DNA from 2 places in the Streptosporangium brasiliense genome. Region 2 is predicted to be linked to the other one. Evidence: riboswitches for the same ligand, from Rfam matches in the RefSeq annotation. Region 2 holds a riboswitch; the other holds the start of a gene.

Region 1 (7,897 bases), 720 kb from region 2:
ATGGTCGGTCACCGTACGGCCGACCCCAAGCTGGCCGACGACTGCGTCGTGGTGCCCAGGAACGAGACGGAGCTGGACCCGATCCTGCTGTCGATCCCGCTCCAGCTCCTGGCCTACCACGCGGCCGTGGCGCTGGAGCGGGATGTGGACAAGCCTCGCAACCTGGCCAAGAGCGTCACGGTGGAGTAGAGCCCCCTTGAGCTGCCTGATGGCAGTAAGACCCCCCAATGTGTGACACAAAGTGACGTGTCTGTAACCTGAAGTATTGGGGGGTCTGGGGGAAGGGGCGCTTATGTACCGTAGGCGGTTCTTCGCGCTCGCCCTGGGGGTCATGGTCGCCGGCGGCTGCGGTGGCTGCGGCGGGGCGGCGGACCCCCGCGTGCCGCTGGCGGGACGGCTGACCGTCATCGCGCCCGCCGCCCGCGGGCAGGGCTGGGACCGGGCCGCCCGCGCGCTGGCCGCGGTGCTGACCGGCGACGGGCTGGCGCGGAAGGTCGAGGTGGGCAACTACCCGGGCAGCCTGGGCGCCGCCGCGCTGGGGGCGTTCGCCGCCGCCCACGACCCGTTCACGTACGCGGGCAGGCTGCTGCTCACCGGGATGCCGATGGTGGCCGGCGCGGAGATCGCCAACACCGCCTCCGTGGTGGAGTCCACCACCCCCCTGGCCCGCCTGGTCGGCGACTGGGCGGCCCTGGTCGTCCCGGAGAACTCCCGCCTGCGCACCTTCGAGAACCTCGCCGCGGTGCTCCGCCGCGACCCGGCCGGGCTGACGGTGGGCGGCCGGATGGAGGGCGGCTCCGACCACGTGCTCTACGGCATGATCGGCAAATGCCTGGGGGTGGACACCCGGCTGCTGGACTACGCCGGCTACTCCAGCGGGGCCGAGGGCGTGCACGCCCTCCACGACGGCAGGGTGGCCGCGCTGCTGGGCTCCGCCCGCTCCTTCGTGCCCGAGATCGCCGAGGGCCGGCTGCGGCCGCTGGTGGTCTCCTCCGCCGAGCGGATCGACGGGATCGACGCCCCGACGCTGATGGAGCTGGACGTCCGGCTGGAGTACACCGACTGGTGCGGCGTGCTCGGCCCCCGCGGCATGAGCTCCGACGACAGGGACGTGGCCGTCGCCCTGTGCGACCGCGTCGACGCCTCGTCCCGCTGGCGGGCGATCTGCGCGGCCAACGGCTGGAACCGGGTCTATCTGAGCGGGGACGACTTCCGCCAGTGGCTCGTCACGGAGACGCGCCGGACCCGGGAAGTGCTCGACGAGCTCGGACTGCTGAGCACCATCGGCACAAGCTGTTGGGGTAGTTGCGTCCGGCAGCACTACATGTAGGATCCTGCTCGTTGCTGGTTCGCCCCTCTGGGGGTGAGGCAAGAGGGAACCCGGTGAGATTCCGGGACTGCCCCGCAGCGGTGAACGGGAACGAAAGCCGTCATGGAGCACTGGGCGCACCTGCCTGGGAAGCGACGGCCGGTAGGCATGCGCCAGACGCCCGTGAGTCCGAAGACCTGCCGGCGACGTGTGGAGAGGGAGCCGAGCCGGGCACCGAGGGACGCGTGGAGCGGCCCGGAGCGTGCCGGGTGAGGCGGACCCGACCACGGAGATCGTTCAGGGCCTCGAGGGAGGGCCCGCGTGATGAGGCGTCCGGCGTGCCCGGGGCCGTTCTCTGCGCGTGCGCCCTTCCGGCGAGAGCCGTACGGGGAATTCGAGCGCGCGAGGGGTAGCACGTGACACAGACCTTGGTCGACGTCGCCAAGGAGACCGGCAACGGCCCGGTCGACCGCCGGCTGGCCATCGAGGAGGCCGCCGCCCGGGTGATCGCCGACCCGGAGAACTCCAAGATCGCCGCTGGGCTGCTGGCGGAGCTGATCGCCGAGGAGGCCGCCGGGCACGGCGTCCGGACCTTCTCCGAGTCCGTCGCCGCGACCCACGCGGCCGGGCTGATCCAGGACGGGCTGGCCGCCTTCGTGGCCGCCAACGCCGCGGCGCTGGACGCGCTGGTGGACGGGGCGGCCGACGGCCGGTTCGAATACTTCGGGCTGCGCACGGTCTACGACCGCTACCTGCTGCGCCACCCGCAGACCCGCAAGGTCCTGGAGCGCCCGCAGCACTTCTTCCTCCGGGTGGCCTGCGGCCTGTCGGAGACGGTGGAGGAGGCCGGCGAGCTCTACGCGCTCATGTCCACCCTGTCCTACCTGCCGAGCTCGCCCACCCTGTTCAACTCCGGCTCGCGCAGGCCCCAGCTGTCGTCCTGCTTCCTGCTCGACTCGCCCCGTGACGAGCTGGAGGCGATCTACGAGCGCTACGGGCAGGTCGCGCGGCTGTCGAAGTACGCCGGCGGGATCGGCATCTCCTGGACCCGGGTCCGCTCGCGGGGCTCGCTGATCCGGGGCACCAACGGCCACTCCAACGGCATCGTGCCGTGGCTGCGCACGCTGGACTCCAGCGTCGCCGCGGTCAACCAGGGCGGCCGCCGCAAGGGCGCGGCCTGCGTCTACCTGGAGACCTGGCACGCCGACATCGAGGAGTTCCTCGAACTGCGCGACAACACCGGCGAGGAGGCCCGCCGCACGCACAACCTGAACCTGGCCAACTGGATCCCCGACGAGTTCATGCGCCGGGTCGAGGCCGACGGCATGTGGTCGCTGTTCGACCCCAAGGAGGTCCCGCACCTCACCGACCTGTACGGCGCCGCCTTCGACGAGGCCTACCGGGCCGCCGAGGCCGAGGGCCGCTCCGTCAAGCAGATCCCGGCCCGGTCCCTGTACGGCCGGATGATGCGCACCCTGGCCCAGACCGGCAACGGCTGGATGACCTTCAAGGACGCCGCCAACCGGACCTCCAACCAGACGGCCCGCCCGGAGAACGTCATCCACCTGTCGAACCTCTGCACCGAGATCCTGGAGGTCACCAACGACGCCGAGACGGCCGTCTGCAACCTGGGCTCGATCAATCTCGCCGCCCACCTGGACGGCCAGGACGTCGACTGGCCGCGGCTGCGCCGGACCGTCCGCACCGCCGTGCGGTTCCTGGACCGGACCATCGACCTGGGCTTCTACCCGACCCCGGAGGCCGAGGCGGCCAACCGGAAGTGGCGGCCGATCGGCCTGGGCGTGATGGGCCTGGCGGATGTGTTCTTCACGCTGCGGCTGCCGTTCGACTCCCCGCAGGCGCTGGAGCTGTCCACCCGCATCTCCGAGGAGATCGCGCTGGCCGCCTACGGCACCTCCGCGGACCTGGCCGTCGAGCGGGGCCGCCACCCCTCCTACGACGAGACCAGGGCCGCCGGCGGCGTGCTCCACCCCGACCACTACGGGGCCGGCGGCTCGCCGGAGTGGACGCGCCTCAGGGAGCGGATCGCCGAGTCCGGCCTCCGCAACTCGTTGATGATCGCGATCGCGCCCACGGCCACCATCGCCTCCATCGCGGGCTGCTACGAGTGCATCGAGCCCCAGGTCTCCAACGTCTTCAAGCGCGAGACCCTGTCGGGAGAGTTCCTCCAGGTCAACCGCTATCTGGTCCGTGACCTGCAGGCCCGGGGCCGGTGGACCCCGCAGATCCGGGACGCGATCAAGCGGGCCGACGGCTCCGTCCAGGACGTCCCCGGCATGCCCGACGACCTCAAGGCGCTCTACCGGACCGCCTGGGAGCTGCCGCAGAAGGCGCTGATCGACCTGGCCGCGGCGCGCACGCCGTACATCGACCAGTCGCAGTCGCTGAACCTGTTCATGGCCACGCCGACCATCGGCAAGCTCTCCTCGATGTACGCCTACGCGTGGAAGTCCGGCCTCAAGACCACCTACTACCTGCGCTCCCGGCCGGCGACCCGGATCGCGCAGACCACCGTGGCCCAGGCCGCGCCCGACGCGGAGGCCGTCGCGTGCTCGCTGGAGAACCCCGAGTACTGCGAAGCCTGCCAGTAGCCACCTCCCCGAAAGGCACTCCCTGATGCTGCTCGACCCTGGCATGGACCTCACCCTGAGGCCCATGCGCTACCCGGAGTTCTACGAGCGCTACCGGGCCGCGATCCGCAACACCTGGACCGTCGAGGAGGTGGACCTCAACTCCGACCTGGCGGACCTGGCGAAGATGACGCCGGAGGAGCGCCACCTGATCAACCGCCTCGTCGCGTTCTTCGCGACCGGCGACTCGATCGTGGCCAACAACCTGGTGCTCAACCTCTACCAGCACGTCAACGCGCCCGAGGCGCGCCTGTATCTCAGCAGGCAGCTCTTCGAGGAGGCGGTGCACGTCCAGTTCTACCTGACCCTGCTGGACACCTACCTGCCCGACCACGACGAGCGGGTCAAGGCCTTCGCCGCGGTCGAGCACATCCCCTCGATCCGGGACAAGGCCGAGTTCTGCTTCCGGTGGATCGACTCGCTCGGCGGGCTCGACAGGCTGGAGTCGCAGGACGACCGGCGGGCGTTCCTGCTCAACCTGATCTGCTTCGCCGCGTGCATCGAGGGGCTGTTCTTCTACGGCGCCTTCGCCTATGTCTACTGGTTCCGCTCCAGGGGCCTGCTGGGCGGCCTGGCCACCGGGACGAACTGGGTCTTCCGCGACGAGTCCATGCACATGGAGTTCGCCTTCAGCGTGGTGGACACCGTGCGGGCCGAGGAGCCGGAGCTGTTCGACGACAAGCTCGGCGCGCAGGTCACCCAGATGATCGAGGAGGCGGTGGAGGCCGAGCTCGCCTTCGCGGCCGACCTGTGCGGCGACGGCCTGTCCGGGATGAGCGTGGGCCAGATGCGGCAGTACCTGGAGTACGTGGCCGACCAGCGCCTGGTCCGGCTCCGGCTCCCCGTCCGGTACGGCACCGCCAACCCGTTCGCGTTCATGGAGTTGCAGGACGTGCAGGAGTTGGCCAACTTCTTCGAACGGCGTGTCTCTGCCTATCAGGTAGCCGTTGAGGGGAATGTGACTTTCGACGAGGCGTTCTGATTACACGATGGATCCCCGGGCACGCCGTCTGGTAACGGACGACAAAGGGGGACGCCGTCAGTGTCCAGATGGATCATCCTGCTCGGTTCCATGCTGGCCGCCGCCGCGTGTGTGGAGATGGTGCGGCGGGCACTGAGATGGAGGTTGATCGGGGAGAAGTGGGTTCTCGCCGCTCCGCTCGTGCGCCGCTGCACCTGGCCCGGGTTCGCCACGGCGGTCGTGGTGACCGCCAACACGCTCTACCGGCCGAGCATGGCCGAGGGGCAGGTCGGCGGAGTGATCGACCAGATGCTCAGCCTGGCCATGATCGGATGCGTCACCTGGCTGGTCATCCAGGCCGCCTACGCGGTCACCGACGTGGTCCTGGAGCGCCTGGTCGTCGTCCAGGGCGAGCGCAACCGGCGGGCCCGCCGGATCCGCACCCAGATCACCCTGGTCCGCCGGGTGGCCACGGCGGTGGTCGTCGTGCTGGCGATGGGCGCGATGCTCTTCACCTTCCCGCAGGTGCGCGCGCTCGGCGCCGGACTGCTGGCCTCGGCCGGCATCGCCGGCGTGGTCGTCGGCGTCGCGGCCCAGTCCACCCTGGGCAACCTGCTCGCCGGGCTGCAACTGGCCTTCAGCGACGCGCTCCGGCTGGACGACGTCGTCGTGGTCGAGGACGAGTGGGGCCGGATCGAGGAGCTCACCCTCACCTACGTGGTGCTGCGCCTGTGGGACGAGCGCAGGCTGGTGCTGCCGGTCTCCTACTTCACGACCAACCCGTTCGAGAACTGGACCCGGCACGGCAGCCGGGTGATCGGTGCGGTGATCCTCCGCCTGGACTGGTCGGTCCCGGTGGAGGAGTTGCGCGCCGAGCTCTACCGTGCCCTGCGCGAGCACCCGCTCTGGGACCAGAAGGACTGGGTCCTCCAGGTCGTCGACACCCTCCCCGGCGGGCTGCTGGAGCTGCGCGCCCTGATGAGCGCCGCCGACTCGCCCAGCGCCTGGGACCTCAAGTGCGACATCCGCGAGCACATGGTGAAGTTCGTCCGGGAGAAATACCCCGAGTCGATGCCCCGCTTCCGGGTGGTGGAGCAGCGCGAGCCGCTGTCCGGACTCGGGCTGGGGGAGCACTGAGGCCCGTCCGGCTCGACCGCCCCCTCGACGTCGCCGGGGCCGGCACCGCCAACGGGAGCAACGTCCTCATCCGGGACTGCCTGTGGCCGTACATCCCCAGCCAGGAGTGGAAGACCGTCGCCTGAGGGGTCCGCTGGTAACGCCGCGGGAAACAGCGGATACGCGGGCCAGCGGCCCGCCGTCCGGGTGGTGTTCGAAGGCCCTTCGAGGGCTCCGACCCGCGTATCCGTCGGAAATCTCACCCGTACCGCCGGGACTCCTTGTCCTCGGCGGAGGTCTGCTCCGCGATCGGGCCGGCAGGCGCGGCCGCGGAGCGCGGGGCGGTGAGGGATTGCGGGTCCGAGGTCGGCCTGGGATCGAAGGTCGTCTCCGGCGCGGGGGTCGCGGTGGGTTGAGGAGTGGGGCAGGTGTTCGGGGTGGGTGTGGGTGAGGGGACGGGTGTCGGAACGGGTGAGGGGCACGCGGTGGGGGTCGCGGTGGGTTGAGGAGTGGGGCAGGTGTTCGGGGTGGGTGTGGGTGAGGGGACGGGTGTCGGGGCGGGTGAGGGGCACGTGGTGGGGGTCGCGGTGGGGCGAGGGGTGGGGGTCGGGCACGCGCTCGGGGTAGGTGAGGGGACGGGCGTCGGAACGGGTGAGGGGCACGCGGTCGGGGCCGCCTGCGCGGGACCGGCCAAGCCCAATGGGCCGACCAGGACGGTCAGGGCCGCGATCAGCGCGAGTACCACCGCAGACCAAGTGATCTTCTTGGTGTTCATGGCCCTCGATTCTGATGGGCCGCGACAGGCCTGGCGTCACCCGCGCGGGTGAGCGGCCGTGATCTACGTGATGACACGGCGCGGCCGGCACGCCGTCCGGAGCGGTCGTATTTACCTGACAGCGCGCAACATCTCCGAGGTTCCGCGCGTCGAAGTAGTCATGAACTCACGCACTGGACGCATGAGCAGCTTGAGGGCCCGCCGATTCCGAGCCTGGGTGAGCACCGCCGCCCTCGCCGCCGCACTGGCGACGATCCCGGGCGCAGGCGTCGCCGACGCGGCCACCGGGGAGAGCGCGCCGGCACAGGCCACCGCCACCGCGGGGAAGACCGGCCAGGCCACCGGCCGGCTCGACCGGGTCGACTGGGCGGCCGTGGTGGAGCCGGCGCTGAACTGTCCTGAGCCGGGGCCGGATGCCCCCTGGTACGTCGTGCGCGCCCGCGTCGCTGCCGTCGGCGACCTCACCCGTGACCGGTGGCGCGAGACCGTCGTCGTGTCGTCGTGCCCGAGCCCGACGTCGAGCAATCCCCTGACCGCCTTCGTCTACGACGGGGCCTCCGGCCGCTCGGCCCCCCACCTGCTCGGGAGGCTCGGCGGGAACCGCTACTTCAAGTCCCTTACGGCCACGATCGGCGACGGGCGGGTGCACCTGCGCGGCAGGGCGGTCAGCCGTCAGGCCCCCAACTGCTGCCCGGATCTGATCGTCAGCCAGACCTACGCGTGGAACGGCACGAAGTTCCGCAGGACAGCCGAGAAGGTGACCCGCATCTCCTGAGCCCATGCCCCGCATCTCGCGGGCAGCCCATGCCCCGCATCTCGCCGGCGCGGTCACCCGCCGGATCTCGCCGATCCCGGCCTCGCCCTCCACCGCCAGGCCCTCCGCCGGATCCGCCCGCCCCGGATCCGGATCCGGCCGCCCCGGGTCCGAGGGCCGGGGCCGGGGGAGTCCGGCGGCTCCGGTCCGGCCGGGGGCCCGGATCCGGATCCGGGCCCGGGACGCTAGGAGGGGCCGGCCGGGCGCAGCACCCGGGCGGCCCCGGCGATCAGGGCGGTGGCCAGGATCCAGCCGGAGGCGACCAGGGTCC
Region 2 (7,897 bases):
ACTCGGCGTCGTGCGGGCGGTCCTCGATGCCCAGGTCGTGGTCGAGCCGGGCGGCCTGGATCAGGGTCCAGATCTGGGCGCGGATCGCGGGGAGCTTCGCCGGGTCCATCGCGGCGATGGAGGCGTGCTCGTCGAGAAGCTGCTCCAGCCGGGCCATGTCACCGTAGGTGTCGGCGCGGGCCATCGGCGGGACGAGGTGGTCGACCAGGGTGGCGTGAGCGCGGCGCTTGGCCTGGGTGCCCTCGCCGGGGTCGTTGACCAGGAAGGGATAGATCAGCGGCAGGTCGCCGAGCGCGGCGTCGGGGCCGCAGGAGGCCGACAGCCCGGCCGACTTGCCGGGCAGCCACTCCAGGTTGCCGTGCTTGCCCACGTGCACCACGGCGTGCGCGCCGAAGCCGTCGGCCAGCCACCGGTAGGCCGCCAGGTAGTGGTGGCTGGGCGGCAGGTCGGGGTCATGGTAGATCGCGATGGGGTTCTCGCCGAAGCCGCGCGGCGGCTGCACCATGACCACGACGTTCCCGGCGCGCAGCGCGGCCAGCACGATCTCGCCGTCCGGGTCGTGCGAGCTGTCCACGAACAGCTCGCCCGGCGCGGGCCCCCAGTGCTCCTCCATCCCGGCGCGCAGGTCCGCCGGGAGCGTGCCGTACCACTCGGCGTACCGGCCCGCCGCGATGCGCACCGGGTTGCCGGCGAGCCGCTCCTCGGTGAGCCAGTCGGGGTCCTGCCCGCCGGCCGCGATCAGCGCGTGGATCAGCGCGTCGCCGTCCTGCTCGGTCACGCCCGGCAGTTCGCCCTCGGCGCCGATGTCGTAGCCCCGCTCACGCATCACCGCCAGCAGCCGCACCAGGCTCGCCGGGGTGTCCAGGCCGACGGCGTTGCCGATCCGGGAGTGCTTGGTGGGATAGGCCGACAGCATCAGCACGATCCGCCGCTCACCGGCCGGGATGTGCCGGAGCGCGGCGTGCCGTACCGCGATGCCGGCCACCCGGGAGGCCCGCTCCGGGTCGGCGACGTAGACGGTCAGCCCGTCGTCGTCGATCTCCTTGAAGGAGAAGGGCACCGTGATGATCCGGCCGTCGAACTCGGGGATCGCGACCTGGGTCGCCGCGTCGAGCGGGGACAGGCCGTCGTCGCTGTCCTCCCAGGTGGACCGGCTGCTCGTCAGGCACAGGCCCTGCAGGATCGGCACGTCCAGCCCGGCGAGCGCGCCGACGTCCCAGGCCTCGTCGTCGCCGCCGGCCGACGCGGTGGCCGGGCGGGTGCCGCCGGCCGCGAGCACGGTCACCACCAGGGCGTCCACCGTGCCGAGGACCTCCAGCAGGCCGGGCTCCGCGCTGCGCAGCGAGGCGCAGTAGACGGGCAGTGCCCGGCCTCCCGCGTCCTCCACCGCCGAGCAGAGGGTCTCCACGAACGCGGTGTTCCCGGCGACGTGGTGGGCCCGGTAGTAGAGCACGCCGATGACCGGCCCGTCCTCACGGCGGGCCACGCGCTCCAGCACCCCCCAGCCGGGGGTGGGGGCGGGCGCGGCGAACCCGTGCCCGGTCAGCAGCAGGGTGTCGGACAGGAACCGGTGGAGCTCGGTGAGATTGGCCGGGCCGCCGTGGGCGAGGTAGGCGTGCGCCTCGGCGCAGACCCCGCCGGGAACGGTGGACAGCTCCATCAGCTCGGCGTCGGGCGCCTGCTCACCGCCGAGCACGACGACGGGCCGGGGCCCGGCGAGCAGGGCGTCCAGGCCCTCCTCCCAGGCGCGGCGGCCGCCGAGCAGCCGGACCACCACCAGGTCGGCGCCGTCGAGAAGGGGCGGCAGGTCAGCCGCGGCGAGCCGGGCGGGGTTGCCCAGCCGGTAGCCGGCGCCGCTCGCGCGGGCGCTGAGCAGGTCGGTGTCGGAGGTCGAGAGCAGGAGGATCACGCGCCGCACCCCCGCGGAGGCGGCGTGGTACGGCTCGGCGGGGCCACGGGGTGGCCCGGGAACGGCGAAAAGCGCACAGGGCTTCCTCCCTCGGGGTCCTCGCCCCGGGTCGTCGTCGGCTACGACGGCTGGAGTCTCCTGGCTCCCGGATCGATGCTCCCCCCGGCCTTCCCGTCCGTCTCCGGACAGTGGCCTGAGTGGGGTTCGCTCCCCGGTCACAGTGGCGGGACCGCGCCGGTTTCACACCGGCTTCCTCCCTTGCCGTCGCCAACGATCAGACTACGGCAGCCCCGCTCATTGCAAGAAACTGGCTTAACATCCTCTCCGTGGTCATTGGCGACTTTTCCGGACGATCGCGACTCGACGCATGTCCCGGGGCGCTCCAGGTGCATGCCGCGGCCGACGGCGGCCTGGCGCGGATCCGCGTCCCCGGCGGCCGGCTGACGGCCTCCCAGCTGCGCGGACTCGCCGACGCGGCGGCCGTCCACGGGACCGGCGTCATCGAGCTGACCTCCCGTGCGAACGTCCAGGTGCGCGGGCTCGGCGAGGGGGACGGATTCGCGGCGCGCATGGCGGAGGCCGGGCTGCTGCCCTCGTCCACCCACGAACGGATCCGCAACGTCCTGGCCTCCCCGCTGACCGGCTGCGACGCGGAGGGGATCCTCGACGTCGGTCCGCTGGTCTCCGAGCTGGACCGGCGGCTGTGCGCCCGGCCGGGCCTGGCCGGCCTGCCGGGGCGGTTCCTGTTCGCCCTCGACGACGGCCGGGGGGACGTGGCCTGGCTCGGCCCCGACGCCGGGATGCTGCCGACCGGCCCGGAGGAGGCCGCCCTCGTCCTCGCGGGCGCCGACAGCGGCCTGCGCGTGCCGGTGACCTCGGCGGTCACCGCCCTGCTCGCCGCGGCCGAGGCGTTCCTGGCCGAGCTCGCCGCCCGGGGCGTGCATGCCTGGCGGATCGGTGAGCTGCCCGGCGGCGCGGAGCCGGTCGCGGCCCGGGTCCGCGCCACCCTGGAGACCGGAGGGGCCGGCCCGGTACGGCTCCGCCCGCCCGCGGAACGCGTCCGGACCCCGCCGCCGGCCGTGGCGGGGGGACCGGTGGGAGCCGTCCGGCAGCCCGGCGGGCGGGTGGCCCTGGGCGTCGCGGTGCCGCTGGGCCGGCTGACCCCTGCCCAGGCGGAGCTCCTGGCCGGCCTGGCCTCCGCCGACGGGGTACGGCTGACGCCGTGGCGGGGCGTGGTCCTGCCCGGTCTGGCCCGCGTGGACCTCCCCCGGGCAGTCGCCCGGCTGACGGAGGCCGGCCTGGTCACCGACCCCGACTCCCCGTGGATCGGCGTGACGGCCTGCACCGGCCGCCCCGGCTGCGCCAAATCCCTGGCCGACGTGCAGGCCGACGCGGCCCGCGCCACCGTGCCCGCCGGGGACGGGGCCGCCGGGACGCCGGGGACGGTCGCCCCCCGTGCGGCGGACCGGCCGCGCACCGGTACGCTCCCCGTGCACTGGGCGGGCTGCGACAGGCGCTGCGGTCGCCCCCGGGGGCGGGTCGCGGACGTGGTCGCCACCGGCGACGGCTACCGCGTGAACCTCAACGGCCGGAGCCTGAACTGTACGGACATCGAAGAGACCACGGCCGCGGTGACGGCCGCCAGAGGGGGATCGTGACCGACTACGTCCGCGACGGCGCGGAGATCTACCGCCGCTCCTTCGCCACCATCCGCGCCGAGACGGATCTGAGCGGCCTGCCCCCGGACGTCGCCCAGGTGGCGGTCCGGATGATCCACGCCTGCGGGATGGTCGACCTGGTCGCCGACCTCGGCTGGTCGCCCGGCGTCGTGGCGTCGGCGCGCGCGGCCCTGCGGGCGGGCGCGCCGGTGCTGTGCGACGCGATGATGGTCGCCTCCGGGGTGACCCGCCGCCGCCTGCCCGCCGGCAACGAGGTGATCTGCACGCTGGGCGAGCCGGGCGTGCCGGAGCTCGCCGCACGGCTGGGCACCACCCGCAGCGCCGCCGCGCTGGAGCTGTGGCGCGACCGGCTGGAGGGCTCCGTGGTCGCGATCGGGAACGCGCCGACCGCGCTGTTCCGGCTGCTGGAGATGGTCGAGGAGGGCGCCGGCCGGCCGGCCGCCGTGCTCGGGATCCCGGTCGGCTTCATCGGCGCCGCCGAGTCCAAGCAGGCCCTCGCCGAGCACCCGGCGGGTCTGGAACACCTGGTCGTGCACGGCCGCCGGGGTGGGAGTGCGATGACCGCGGCCGCGGTCAACGCGATCGCGAGTGAGGACGAATGAACGACATGGTGACCGGACGGCTCTGGGGTGTGGGACTCGGACCCGGGGATCCGGAGCTGGTGACCGTCAAGGCCGCCCGCCTCCTCGGCGAGGCCGACGTGATCGCCTTCCACAGCGCCCGCCACGGCCGGAGCATCGCCCGCTCGGTGGCCGCGCCGTACCTGCGCGCGGGCCAGATCGAGGAAGCGCTGATCTACCCGCTCACCACGGAGACCACCGACCATCCCGGCGGCTACCAGGGCGCCATCGACGACTTCTACGCCGACTGCGCGCTGCGGCTGGCCGCCCACCTGGACGCCGGCCGTGACGTGGTGGTGCTGTGCGAGGGCGACCCGCTCTTCTACGGCTCCTACATGCACATGCACAAGCGTCTGTCCCACCGCTACGTCACCGAGGTGGTCCCCGGTGTGACCTCCGTGAGCGGCGCCGCCGCGGTCCTCGGACGGCCGCTGGTCGAGCGGGACGAGACGCTGACCGTGCTGCCCGGGACGCTCCCCGCCGAGGTCCTCGCCGAGCGCCTGGCCGCCACCGACTCGGCCGCGGTCCTCAAGCTCGGCCGGACCTTCACCAAGGTGCGCGACGCGCTGACCCGGGCCGGCCGCCTCGACGAGGCCTGGTACGTGGAACGCGCCACCACCGGCGGCCAGCGCCTGGCCCCGCTCGCCGAGGTGGACCCGGACAGCGTGCCGTACTTCTCGCTGGCGCTGATCCCGAGCCCGGTCAACGCGGCGCAGGCCGGGCCGGTGCGGCAGGCGGAGCCCGCGGCCCCGGCCGGCGGCCCCGGTGAGGTGGTCGTGGTCGGCCTCGGCCCGGCCGGCCGGCCGTGGCTGACCCCGGAGGCGCAGGACGCCCTGGCCGTGGCCGACGAGCTCGTCGGCTACGGCCCCTACCTGGACCGGGTCCCGCCGAACCCGCGTCAGCGCCGCCACCCCACGGACAACCGGGTGGAGGCCGAGCGGGCCGCGCACGCGCTGGAGCTGGCCGCGGCCGGATCCCGGGTGGCCGTGGTCTCCTCGGGCGACCCGGGGGTGTTCGCGATGGCCAGCGCGGTGCTGGAGGTGGCCTGCGAGCCCCGGTACGCGGACGTCCCGGTGCGGGTGCTGCCGGGCCTGACCGCCGCGCACGCGGTGGCGAGCCGGGCGGGCGCGCCGCTCGGCCACGACTACTGCGTGCTGTCGCTGTCGGACCTGCTCAAGCCATGGGAGGTCGTCGCCGGGCGGATCACCGCCGCCGCGAAGGCCGACCTGGTCCTGGCGATCTACAACCCCGCGTCCAAGAGCCGCACCTGGCAGGTGGCCGCCGCGCGGGACCTGCTGCTGGAACACCGCGCGGCGCAGACACCCGTGGTCATCGGCCGTGACGTCGGCGGGGCCGGGGAGAGCGTGACCGTCACCACGCTCGCCGACCTCGACCCGGCCATGGTCGACATGCGCTGCCTGCTGCTGGTGGGGTCCTCCACCACCCGGGTGGCCGAGCGGGGCGACGGCGGCCGGGTGGTGTTCACCCCCCGCCGTTACCCGGCGTGACCGGCGCGACCCGCCGCGCTCTCCAGCCAGGCGAGCGCCGCCTCCACCGTCTCCGCGGCGGGGACGCCCCCGGGAGGCGGCGGCCGCCGTACGATCACGACCGGGAGCCCGAGCTCCCGGGCGGCGAGCAGCTTGGCCGTGGTCATCTCGCCGCCGCTGTCCTTGGTGACCAGCACGTCCACCCGGTGGGCGCGCATGAGGGCCAGCTCGCCCTCCACGGTGAACGGGCCGCGGCTGAGCAGCACCTCCATGCGGCGCGGGGCGGGCGGCTCCGGCGGGTCCACCGAACGGGCCAGGAACCACAGGCCGTCGAGGCCGGCGAAGACCGGCAGGCTCCGGCGCCCGGTGGTCAGGAACACCCGCTCCCCCAGCTCGGGCAGCAGCTCGGCGGCCGCGGCGAGCGACGGCACCCAGCGCCAGTCGTCGCCGGGGCCCGCCTGCCAGCCCGGCCGCCGCAGGGTCAGCAGCGGCACCCCGGCCCGGCCGGTCGCCTCGACCGCCGAGGCGGTCATCCGGGCGGCGAAGGGGTGCGTGGCGTCCACGACGACGTCGATCCGGCGCTCGCCGATCCACGCCTCCAGCCCGCCGGGGCCGCCGAAGCCGCCCTCGTGCACTTCGCCCACCGGCAGCCTGGGGTCGCGCACCCGTCCCGCCAGGGAGGACACCACATGCGTCCCGGCGCGTCCGGCGAGCGCGGCGGCCAGCCGCCTGGCCTCGTCGGTGCCGCCCAGCACGAGGATGTTCAGCACGTCATCACTTCTCTCGTCTCTCTGCCGTCGCAGGGCCTCGCCCTGCCGTACCGGCCGGTGCCCCGGCCGTGAGCACGCCGCTACGCCACGGATGGACCACCGGCGCGTGCGCGACCGCGGCCACCACCGCCGCCTACACCGCGCTGCTGACCGGCGACTTCCCCGACCCCGTGGAGATCGCGCTGCCCAAGGGGCAGCGCCCGGCGTTCGCGCTGGCCAGGGAGGGGCTGGCGGGCGGCGCGGCCATGGCCGCGGTGGTCAAGGACGCCGGTGACGATCCCGACGTGACGCACGGCGCGCTGATCTCCTCGACGGTACGGCCCGGCGCCCCCGGCACCGGCGTGGTGTTCGCGGCGGGACCCGGGGTCGGCACCGTCACCAAACCGGGGCTCCCGCTGGAGGTAGGCGAACCGGCGATCAACCCGGTCCCCCGGCGGATGATGCGCGAGCACGTCGCCGCGGTGGCCGCCCGGCACGGCGGGACCGGTGACGTGGTCGTGGAGATCTCGGTGGAGCACGGCGAGGAGCTGGCCAGGAAGACCTGGAACCCCCGGCTGGGGATCCTGGGCGGGCTGTCCATCCTGGGCACGACCGGCATCGTGGTGCCGTACTCGTGCTCGGCCTGGATCGACAGCATCCGGCGCGGCGTCGACGTGGCCAGGGCGGCGGGCCGCCGGCACGTCGCCGGATGCACCGGGAGCACCTCGGAGAGGGTCGCGGCCGAGCTGTACGGGCTGCCGGAGGACGCGCTGCTCGACATGGGCGACTTCGCGGGAGCCGTGCTGAAGTATCTGCGCAGGCATCCCGTGCCCCGGCTGACCATCGCCGGGGGCATCGGCAAGCTCTCCAAACTCGCCGACGGCCATCTGGACCTCCACTCGGGCCGCTCGCAGGTCAACCCGGGCATGCTCGCCGAGATCGTCCGCTCGGCGGGCGGGGGCGAGGCGCTGGCCGGGCGGGTGCTGACGGCCAACACGGCCCTGCACGCGCTCCGGCTCTGCCAGGAGGCGGGCCTGCCGCTGGGCGACCTGGTCGCCGAGCGCGCCCGGCTGACAGCCGCCGGTGTGCTGCGCGAGGCACCGGTGACGGTGGACGTGGTCGTCATCGACCGCGCCGGCGTGATCGTCGGCCGCGCCGGCTGATCCGGCCGCGCCGGGGTCAGTCACGGCAGCGGGCCGCCGAGTAGAGGTGGCTGTCGGGGAACTCCGAGGCGGTCAGCACCCGGCCGACCACGATCACCGCGGTGCGGACGACCCCCGCGGCACGGACCCGGTCGGCGATGTCGGCCAGGGTTCCGCGCAGGATCACCTCGTCGTACCGGCTGGCCCGGGCCACCACGGCCACCGGGCAGTCGGCGCCGTAGTTGGGGATCAGCTCTCCGGCGACCGCCTCGACGCGCTGCACGGCCAGGTGGAGGACCATCGTGGCCCGG

Evidence for each region. Region 2 has a riboswitch for cobalamin ahead of cobN (cobaltochelatase subunit CobN). Riboswitches for the same ligand answer to the same signal wherever they lie in the genome.
Region 1: linked by a shared signal. The riboswitch ahead of J2S55_RS31725 (ribonucleoside-diphosphate reductase subunit alpha) and the one ahead of cobN (cobaltochelatase subunit CobN) in region 2 are both predicted to bind cobalamin.

What each region holds. Positions count from the first base shown of each region.
Region 1 covers NZ_JAUSRB010000002.1:5,065,578-5,073,474, forward strand. The annotation lists gene glmS (glutamine--fructose-6-phosphate transaminase (isomerizing)) at 1-189, shown strand, start outside; gene J2S55_RS31720 (Bug family tripartite tricarboxylate transporter substrate binding protein) at 293-1,330, shown strand; cobalamin riboswitch at 1,329-1,528, shown strand; gene J2S55_RS31725 (ribonucleoside-diphosphate reductase subunit alpha) at 1,726-3,921, shown strand; gene J2S55_RS31730 (ribonucleotide-diphosphate reductase subunit beta) at 3,947-4,942, shown strand; gene J2S55_RS31735 (mechanosensitive ion channel family protein) at 5,003-6,058, shown strand; gene J2S55_RS31740 (hypothetical protein) at 6,994-7,587, shown strand; gene J2S55_RS31745 (pentapeptide repeat-containing protein) at 7,812-7,897, opposite strand, start outside.
Region 2 covers NZ_JAUSRB010000002.1:5,781,959-5,789,855, reverse strand. The annotation lists gene cobN (cobaltochelatase subunit CobN) at 1-1,909, opposite strand, end outside; cobalamin riboswitch at 2,024-2,212, opposite strand; gene cobG (precorrin-3B synthase) at 2,236-3,567, shown strand; gene J2S55_RS34970 (precorrin-8X methylmutase) at 3,564-4,190, shown strand; gene J2S55_RS34965 (precorrin-2 C(20)-methyltransferase) at 4,187-5,716, shown strand; gene J2S55_RS34960 (cobalt-precorrin-6A reductase) at 5,704-6,462, opposite strand; gene J2S55_RS34955 (cobalt-precorrin-5B (C(1))-methyltransferase) at 6,534-7,607, shown strand; gene cobM (precorrin-4 C(11)-methyltransferase) at 7,624-7,897, opposite strand, start outside.